2 regions of the Roseburia yibonii genome follow, and region 1 is predicted to be linked to the other one. Evidence: predicted binding sites of a transcription regulator. Region 1 holds the regulator's gene; the other holds the start of a gene.

Region 1 (4,427 bases):
GCTTGGGGCAACCGGAAACCGGGTCGATCATGTGTTAGGAAATATTCAACTGTTATGTAAACCACTGGCGCATCACATACCATGCATGCTGGTAGATCCGACCAACCGGATCCGGCTGGTGGACAAACAACTTACGATGCAAAAAGCAGACCAGTTTGGAACTTATGTATCGCTTCTCCCGCTGACGACACAGGCAGAAGGGGTTACGCTTGAGGGATTCAAATATCCGTTGAAGGAATATTGTATGACGAGCGATAATTCCCTTGGTGTCAGCAATGAGATCACAGAAGAGACAGCGCGGATCACGGTAAAGAAAGGAATCCTTATCATGATCGAATCAAAAGACTGATGGATGAAAAATAATATAGAAAGGCGAAAATACTTTTAATACAGGGATTTTCGGATAGGTAAAAGATAAAATGAAATTAGGAATCGTAGGACTTCCAAATGTAGGAAAAAGTACATTATTCAACTCACTGACCAAAGCCGGCGCGGAATCGGCGAATTACCCGTTCTGTACGATCGACCCGAACGTGGGTGTCGTAACCGTTCCGGACGAGCGTCTGACCAAACTCGGTGAGATGTATCACTCCAAAAAGGTGACACCGGCAGTGATCGAATTTGTAGATATCGCGGGTCTTGTAAAAGGCGCCAGCAAGGGAGAGGGACTTGGAAACCAGTTCCTCGCAAATATCCGTGAAGTAGATGCTATCGTTCATGTGGTACGCTGCTTCGAGGATACCAACGTTGTCCATGTAGACGGAAGCGTAGATCCTGCAAGAGATATCGAGACGATCAATCTGGAACTGATCTTTTCCGACGTCGAGATCCTGGAGCGTCGTATCGCAAAAGTGGCAAAGCAGGCGAGAATGGATAAGACACTCGCAAAAGAATTAAAACTGTTAGAGGTTTTAAAGGCGCATCTTGAGGAAGGAAACATGGCAAAGACCTTTGAACTTTCCGAAGATGAGGATGAGATCGAGTGGTATCGTTCCTACAACCTTCTCACCGCAAAACCGGTCATCTATGCCGCAAACGTATCGGAAGATGATCTGGCGGATGACGGGGCAGCCAATCCGCATGTAAAAAATGTAAGAGAACTGGCAGAAAAAGAAAACAGCGAAGTCTTTGTGATCTGTGCGCAGATCGAGCAGGAGATGGCAGAACTGGAAGATGATGAGAAGGCAATGTTCTTAGAAGAACTCGGATTAAAAGAATCCGGTCTGGAAAAACTGATCCGCGCAAGCTACAAACTCCTCGGACTGATCAGCTTCCTTACCTCCGGAGAGGATGAGACAAGAGCATGGACGATCAAAAACGGAACAAAAGCGCCGCAGGCGGCAGGAAAGATCCATACGGACTTTGAGCGTGGATTTATCCGCGCGGAAGTGGTCGCATATCAGGATCTGATGGCGTGTGGCAGCATGGTAGCAGCAAAAGAAAAAGGGCTGGTGCGTCTGGAAGGAAAAGAGTATGTGGTAAAAGACGGAGATATTATTGTATTCCGTTTCAACGTGTAACTGCATAAGATAATAGAAAGAGCGGTTTTGGGATGATGCGGAATGCGTTTTTGTGAACTGCAGGAAAAAGATGTGATCAATGTGGCGGACTGCTGTTTTCTCGGCAATGTCTGTGATCTGGATATCGATGAGAAAACAGGATGTATCCGCGCATTGATCGTACCGCAGCCATGCAGATGGTTTGGTATGTTTTTCCGGGATTTTGAGTATTTTATCCCGTGGAAAAATATCAAATGCATCGGGCGGGATATCATACTTGTGGACGTTTGTCTGGATGACGCGAAACACAAGTTATAAATGCGGCGGAATGGCGGATATCAGTTGACAAGAGCCACACGGAAAGTTATACTTAGAAGCAGTAAGTCCGTGACAGGGAAATCCTGTCCGCGTGTGGGAGGAAAACGACATGAAATGTCCGTTTTGCGGCAGTGACGAGACCAGGGTCATCGATTCGAGACCGGCAGACGACAATACGTCGATCCGGCGCAGACGTCTGTGTGATGACTGCAAGAAGCGATTTACGACCTATGAGAAGGTGGAGACGATTCCACTTGTGGTCATAAAAAAGGACAACAGCAGAGAGCAGTATGACCGTTCAAAGATTATGGCAGGAGTTCTGCGCGCGTGCCATAAGCGTCCGGTTCCCGTCCAGCAGATCAATGAACTGGTGGATGAAGTGGAGACCGAGATCTTTAATCTCGAGGAAAAAGAGATCCAGACTTCCGTGATCGGGGAACTCGTGATGGACAAATTAAAAGATTTAGAGGCAGTCGCCTATGTGCGGTTTGCTTCCGTTTACCGGGAATTCAAAGATGTCAATACATTTATGAATGAGTTGAAGAAGATCCTGGATAAGTAGCAGAAAAATACGAAACGATAAAAGAGCTGGTGGGTAATGAATATAACAGGAATACATCCGATTACTGATATTGATAATTACAACTCCATACGAAGATTAGAGCCGTTACAGGCAGAATCCACAGCGAATGCGGCACAGGAAAACGGGCAGCAGAGCCGGAGTGCCGAAGCAGAAAGCAGTTACGCGAAGCCAAAACAGGCAGAGAAACAGACGTCTTTTGACTATGCGGGGCAGTATGATCCGAAGGCGGAATACGAACTGAAGGGAACAGACAGTGATTTGATGAGCCTGGATGTTGAAAAAGCGATCTCGGATATGAAACGGGATCAGGTGCTTCAGCAGTATCAGTTTTTCGTGGGGGAGAATCTTGGAAACGGCAGTGTGACCAATACCGGTATTGACTGGGAGAAGATCCGCACCAGTGAAAATTTCGAAATTCAATAAAAACAGGGGGCTTATGTGCGAGGCATAGCCCTTTTTTTGAGGAGGAAAACGATGAGAATCCGACCGGAAGAATCCGTATGTATGGTGATCGATTATCAGGAAAAACTGGTTCCTGCAGTTGCGGAGCGGGAAAAATTTCTGGCAAAATCCGAAAAACTCTTACATGGCATGCAGGTGCTCGGCGTCAAAAGGATACTGACCACACAGTACAAAAAGGGACTGGGTGACAATATCGAAAGAATAAAAGAAGCTGCCGGGGAAGCAGAGGAGTTTGACAAGCTGAGTTTCAGCGCATGGGGAGAAAAAGCCGTGCGCGACGCCGTGCCAGAGAACTGCAAAAATATCATCATCTGTGGCATGGAGGCACATATCTGTGTGCTGCAGACCGCACTTGACTTAAAAGAAGCGGGCTATCGGCCGGTGCTTATTGCGGACTGTATCACGGCACGGGATCTGGCGGACAAGCAGACTGCTTTTCTGCGGGCGCAGATGGAGGGCGTGACATTTTCCACCTATGAGTCTATCCTGTATGAACTTTCCGAAGTGGCAGGAACGCCGTCCTTTAAGCGGATATCGGCGATCATAAAAGCATAAAACGGGGGAAGTCATGTTACAGAAATTTTATCCGGGAGACTATGTGGATTCCACATATGTGATCGATTTTGATAAGCTCTATGCAGAAGGATATCGGGGACTGATCTTTGATATCGACAATACGCTCGTGCCGCATGGGGCAAGGGCAGACGAACGGGCAAAAAAGCTGTTCGCGCATTTAAAAGAGCTTGGTTACACCTGCTGCCTGTTATCGAACAACAAGGAACCGCGCGTGAAAATGTTTAATGATGACGTGCAGGTGAATTATATTTTTAAGGCGGGAAAACCGTCGGTCAGAAATTACAAAAAGGCAATGGAAAAGATGGGAACCGATGAGAAAAATACGCTGTTTGTCGGGGATCAGATCTTTACGGATGTGTATGGCGCGAACCGTGCCGGGATACGGACGATCCTGGTAAAGCCGATCCATCCGAAAGAAGAAATACAGATCGTGTTAAAACGATATCTGGAAAAGATCGTATTATTTTTTTATAAACGTTATGTAAAGAAAAATCAGGAGGAAAGAAAATGAAAATCGCAATCGGAAATGATCATGCAGCAGTAGAAATGAAACAGGAGATCAAAAAATATCTGGAAGAGCTCGGACATGAGGTCGTAAATTACGGAACGGACAGCAATGACAGCTGCGACTATCCGGTATACGGCGAGAAGGTCGGCAAAGCAGTTGCGGTAGGCGAGGCAGACTGCGGCGTACTGATCTGTGGTACCGGTGTTGGAATCTCCATCGCTGCCAACAAGGTAAAAGGCGTGCGTGCGGCGGTGTGCTCGGATGTGACGACCGCGCATCTGGTCAAGGAGCACAACAACGCGAATATCATTGCGTTTGGCGCAAGAATCGTAGGAGTAGAAACAGCAAAAGACATCGTAAAAGCATATCTCGATGCGGAATTTCTGGGAGGCAGACACGAAAAGCGCGTGGCTATGATCCATGAAATTGAGGAAAGATAAGGCAGAACCGTAAAAAAAAGGTTGAAATGTAGGCTTATTTA
Region 2 (4,427 bases), on a different contig from region 1:
TTGAAGGCGGTTCTGCCGATAATGAAGATAGAACATAAAGAAAGTGAGTGATTGCCGATGGAGATTGAAGTGTCGAAAGAGGTTGCCCCTGCATATGTGGCGCACGTTCTTCCGATCTTGCAGAATGCGAAGTTTCAGCAGCTTGGCCGCTATACACATCATTTCTGGACGAACCGGCTGATGCATAGCCTGAATGTGTCCTATCTGTCCTGGCGGATGGCGGATCTGTTTGGCGCAGACGCCAGTGTTGCCGCGCGTGCCGGGCTTTTGCATGATTTCTGCCTGTATGACTTTCATGAGAAGACGCCGACCGGAGAACATCAGGCGTTTTATCATCCGAAGGTTGCGGCGAAAAACAGCAAGGAAGTTTTTCAGATCAGCGAACGTGAGTGGGACGCGATCCTGTCGCATATGTTTCCGCTTGGACCTCTTCCGAGAAACAAAGAGGCATGGATCATCACAGTGGCGGATAAGATCTGCGCGCTGATGGAAGTCTGCCATATCGCGATCGCGCTGGCAAGGCGCAATCGGGTGATGTTTGTGTCGGCTTAAAATAACAGGGAAAAGAAAAAGAGTTTTCGGGTTCAGATCGATCCGAAAACTCTTTTTTGTAGTAATGTCTGTCATATTCCGTCCTGCTTAGATGTTTGCAATAACGAGAATCCACACCAGAAACGATATGACGGATAACACTGTTCCGATCGTACTGGTGATAACACCTGCGATTGCATGGCTTCTGCCATCTCTGTGCTGCCCAAGGCTGATCAATGCCTGGATCAGCCCTGCGATCCCAAGGATGATACTGACATAGAAAAAGATGCAGAACACGATCGAGAGAATGCCGCATACCAGAGAGATGATGGCGAGATTTTTGGTACGCCGTTTATCTTCCGCCGGATTTCCGGCAATAATAACCGGCTGGTGGTAAGGCTGTTGTGTGGAGCAGCCATCCGGTGTCTGTGTATACTGATTTTCATTCTGATTCATGGATTCCATGGCAAATACTCCTTTTTAGTACTGCAGAAGTAAAACAGCGATCATGATGGCAATCTGGATCGCGCAGCAGCCGATAAAAGATCCGATCACGACACCGGTTTTCCCGGACAGTCCCTGTTTGATGTAAAGTGTTCCAAACAAAATGCCGATCGCAAGACCGACCCATCCGCAGAGCAGAAAGCCGGCAATACAGCTGATGCCGAGAAGTACATGACAGTAGGTCGGGATACGGTTTAATGGCTGGTAAGACTGGCCATTGTCCTGATAAATGCCATTTACCGCGAGACGTACCTTGCTTCCGAGCGCCACAACGCGGACCTCGGTTCCGTCAATCTGGATCGGGTAGTCAAGCATCATAATAAACCAGTTCTGGGATTTTACCTTGTTTGCGGTTCCGTTTATACTGATCTTGATACCGCCGAATCCCGTTTTATATTCAATGACGTGATTCGTTCCGTTTACGTTTACATTCCATGTTTTTTTCATTTTCTTATTAAAACTCCTTTTTCTCCCGTAGAATTGTCGCGTGGCAACTCTAATATTGTAACACAGGAAAGTATGAAAGAAAAGTCTGAAAATACAAGATCCGCTTTTGGGCGGATCACCCGCATATTATGGGGGAAAAACCGGGAATCCGGAACAGGTCAGTTGTCAGACACTAAGATTCTTTTGCAGAAAAATAGAGGCGCCTGCCACATGTTGCTTGAGAACATAATCTTATATATTGTATAAAACAACAAATAAAAATACAATATCTAGTTGCTAAACGGAGCAGATACCGTTATAATCTATCATTAGGAGGAGATTCAAAATGCGAATTACAAAACGAAATGGATCAGAAGAAGATTTTGATCTGGCTAAGATCATAATTGCGATAACAAAAGCGAACGACGCAACGGAAGGGAACCGCCTGAGTAAAGAACAGATTCAGGACGTTGCGGATTTTATCCAGTATAAATGCCAGAAGCTAGGACGCGCGGTGTCCGTTGAGGAAGTCCAGGATATGGTAGAGAAGCAGATTTTGTCCACCGGAGCTTTTAATGTGGCGAAAAACTACATCATTTACCGCTATGAGCGTTCGCTCGTGCGTAAGGCAAACACGACCGATAACCGGATCCTTACCTTGATCGAGTGCAACAGCGAGGAGATCAAACAGGAAAATTCCAACAAAAATCCGACGGTAAACAGTGTACAGCGTGATTATATGGCGGGCGAAGTCAGCAAGGATATCACAAAAAGACTGTTGCTGCCGCCGGATATTGTGGAGGCAGACCGCCAGGGTATCATCCATTTCCATGATTCGGACTACTACGCGCAGCATATGCATAACTGCGATCTGGTCAATCTCGAGGATATGCTCCAGAACGGTACGGTCATCAGTGAGACACTGATCGAGAAGCCGCACAGCTTTTCCACGGCATGCAACATTGCGACCCAGATCATTGCGCAGGTCGCAAGTAACCAGTACGGCGGACAGAGTATTTCTCTGGCACATTTGGCGCCGTTTGTCAATGTTTCCAGAGAAAAGATCCGCAGGGAAGTGGCAGAGGAATCCAAACTGCTTCCGCAGGTTCCGTCAGAGGAAGTCATGAACGAGATCGTGGAGCGGCGTCTCAGAAAAGAGGTAAACCGTGGCGTTCAGACGATCCAGTATCAGGTCATTACGCTGATGACCACCAATGGACAGGCTCCGTTCCTTTCTATTTTCATGTATCTGAACGAGGCGAAAAATGAACAGGAAAAGAAGGATCTCGCGCTGATCATTGAGGAAATGTTAAAACAGCGTTATGAGGGCGTGAAGAATGAAAAAGGTGTCTGGATCACACCGGCATTTCCGAAGCTCTTATATGTGCTTGAGGATGACAATGTGACCGAAGGCACACCGTATTTTTATCTGACCGAGCTTGCCGCGAAGTGTACGGCAAAGCGTATGGTGCCGGATTACATCTCCGAGAAAAAGATGAAAGAGTTAAAGGAAGGCAACTGCTTCCCGGTTATGGGCTGCCGCAGTGCGTTAAGTGTCTGGAAAGACGAGAATGGAAAATACAAATTCTACGGACGTTTCAACCAGGGGGTTGTCACGATCAACCTTGTGGACGTGGCGTTATCCTCCGGCGGAGACGAGAAAAAGTTCTGGGAGATCTTTGACGAGCGTCTCGAACTCTGTTACCGCGCACTGATGTGCCGCCACAACCGCCTCAAGGGAACACTTTCCGATGCGGCTCCGATCCTCTGGCAGTACGGCGCGCTGGCGCGTCTGAAAAAGGGCGAGACGATCGATAAGTTGCTCTATGGCGGATACTCTACGATCTCCCTCGGATATGCGGGACTTTATGAATGCGTGCGCTATATGACTGGAAAATCACACACAGATCCGGAGGCGACTCCGTTTGCGCTTGCGGTCATGAAACACATGAACGACGCGTGTGACAAGTGGTGTGAGAAAACTAACATCGGATTTAGCATTTACGGTTCTCCGATCGAGAGTACGACCTATAAATTCGCGAAATGCTTACAGAAGCGTTTTGGCATCATCAAGGACGTGACGGACAAAAACTACATCACCAACAGCTACCATGTAAACGTAAAGGAAGAGATCGACGCGTTTTCCAAGCTGAAATTCGAGTCGCAGTTCCAGGCGCTTTCCACGGGTGGCGCGGTAAGCTATGTGGAAGTTCCGAATATGCAGGATAATATTCCGGCGGTACTCGATGTCATGAAGTTCATCTATGACAACATCATGTACGCGGAGCTGAATACCAAGAGCGATTACTGCCAGAAATGCGGTTATGACGGACAGATCCAGATCGTGACCGACGAGGATGGCAAGCTCGTATGGGAATGCCCGAACTGCGGAAACCGCGATGAGGATACGATGAATGTCGCGAGAAGAACCTGCGGCTATATCGGAACCCAGTTCTGGAATCAGGGCAGAACGCAGGAGATCAAAGAGCGCGTGATGCACTTATAAAATAGAAGTTATTCGCAAAAAAAAAGTGATAAATATAAAGAAAGTGCATGTATATGGCCGGATGCGATACATGCACTTTTTTATTTGGAAAGCCTTCTAAATTCCAGGGGAGGAACGCCGTACAGATTGGAAAATACTTTGGCGAACTTTCCCTGATTCTCATAGCCGACGCGGATGGCGATGTCGATCACTTTCATATTCGTGGATTCCAGTAATTCCGCGGCTTTTTCCATTCGTTTTTTTCGGAAATAGGAGAGGTAGCTGTTTCCGAGGATCCCCTTTTAAAACTGCTCTCGCTGATGCCGAACCGGTCCGCCATCTCTTTTGCGGTGAACCGTTTGGACAGGTCTTCTAAAATGAGATGTTCGGCTTCTTTTACAATAGCGATCTGCGATCTGGTAAAATAAGTTTCACACTCGCTTTTCATCGGAAATGCCATGACCTCATGGAGAAGCCGGAC

Evidence for each region. The regulator NrdR, encoded in region 1, represses ribonucleotide reductase genes. The targets are predictions, from matches to a motif close to CACAANATNTTGTG.
Region 2: the regulator NrdR is predicted to act here: its motif matches at 1,744-1,757, upstream of nrdD (anaerobic ribonucleoside-triphosphate reductase).

What each region holds. Positions count from the first base shown of each region.
Region 1 covers NZ_JACOQH010000001.1:209,393-213,819, reverse strand. The annotation lists gene H8Z76_RS01075 (thiamine diphosphokinase) at 1-349, shown strand, start outside; gene ychF (redox-regulated ATPase YchF) at 420-1,520, shown strand; gene H8Z76_RS01065 (YlmC/YmxH family sporulation protein) at 1,563-1,817, shown strand; gene nrdR (transcriptional regulator NrdR) at 1,927-2,379, shown strand; gene H8Z76_RS01055 (hypothetical protein) at 2,416-2,823, shown strand; gene H8Z76_RS01050 (isochorismatase family protein) at 2,875-3,417, shown strand; gene H8Z76_RS01045 (YqeG family HAD IIIA-type phosphatase) at 3,431-3,949, shown strand; gene rpiB (ribose 5-phosphate isomerase B) at 3,946-4,386, shown strand.
Region 2 covers NZ_JACOQH010000003.1:225,601-230,027, reverse strand. The annotation lists gene H8Z76_RS06000 (HD domain-containing protein) at 58-552, shown strand; gene H8Z76_RS05995 (DUF4190 domain-containing protein) at 640-996, opposite strand; gene H8Z76_RS05990 (hypothetical protein) at 1,012-1,482, opposite strand; gene nrdD (anaerobic ribonucleoside-triphosphate reductase) at 1,808-3,967, shown strand; gene H8Z76_RS05980 (helix-turn-helix transcriptional regulator) at 4,048-4,242, opposite strand.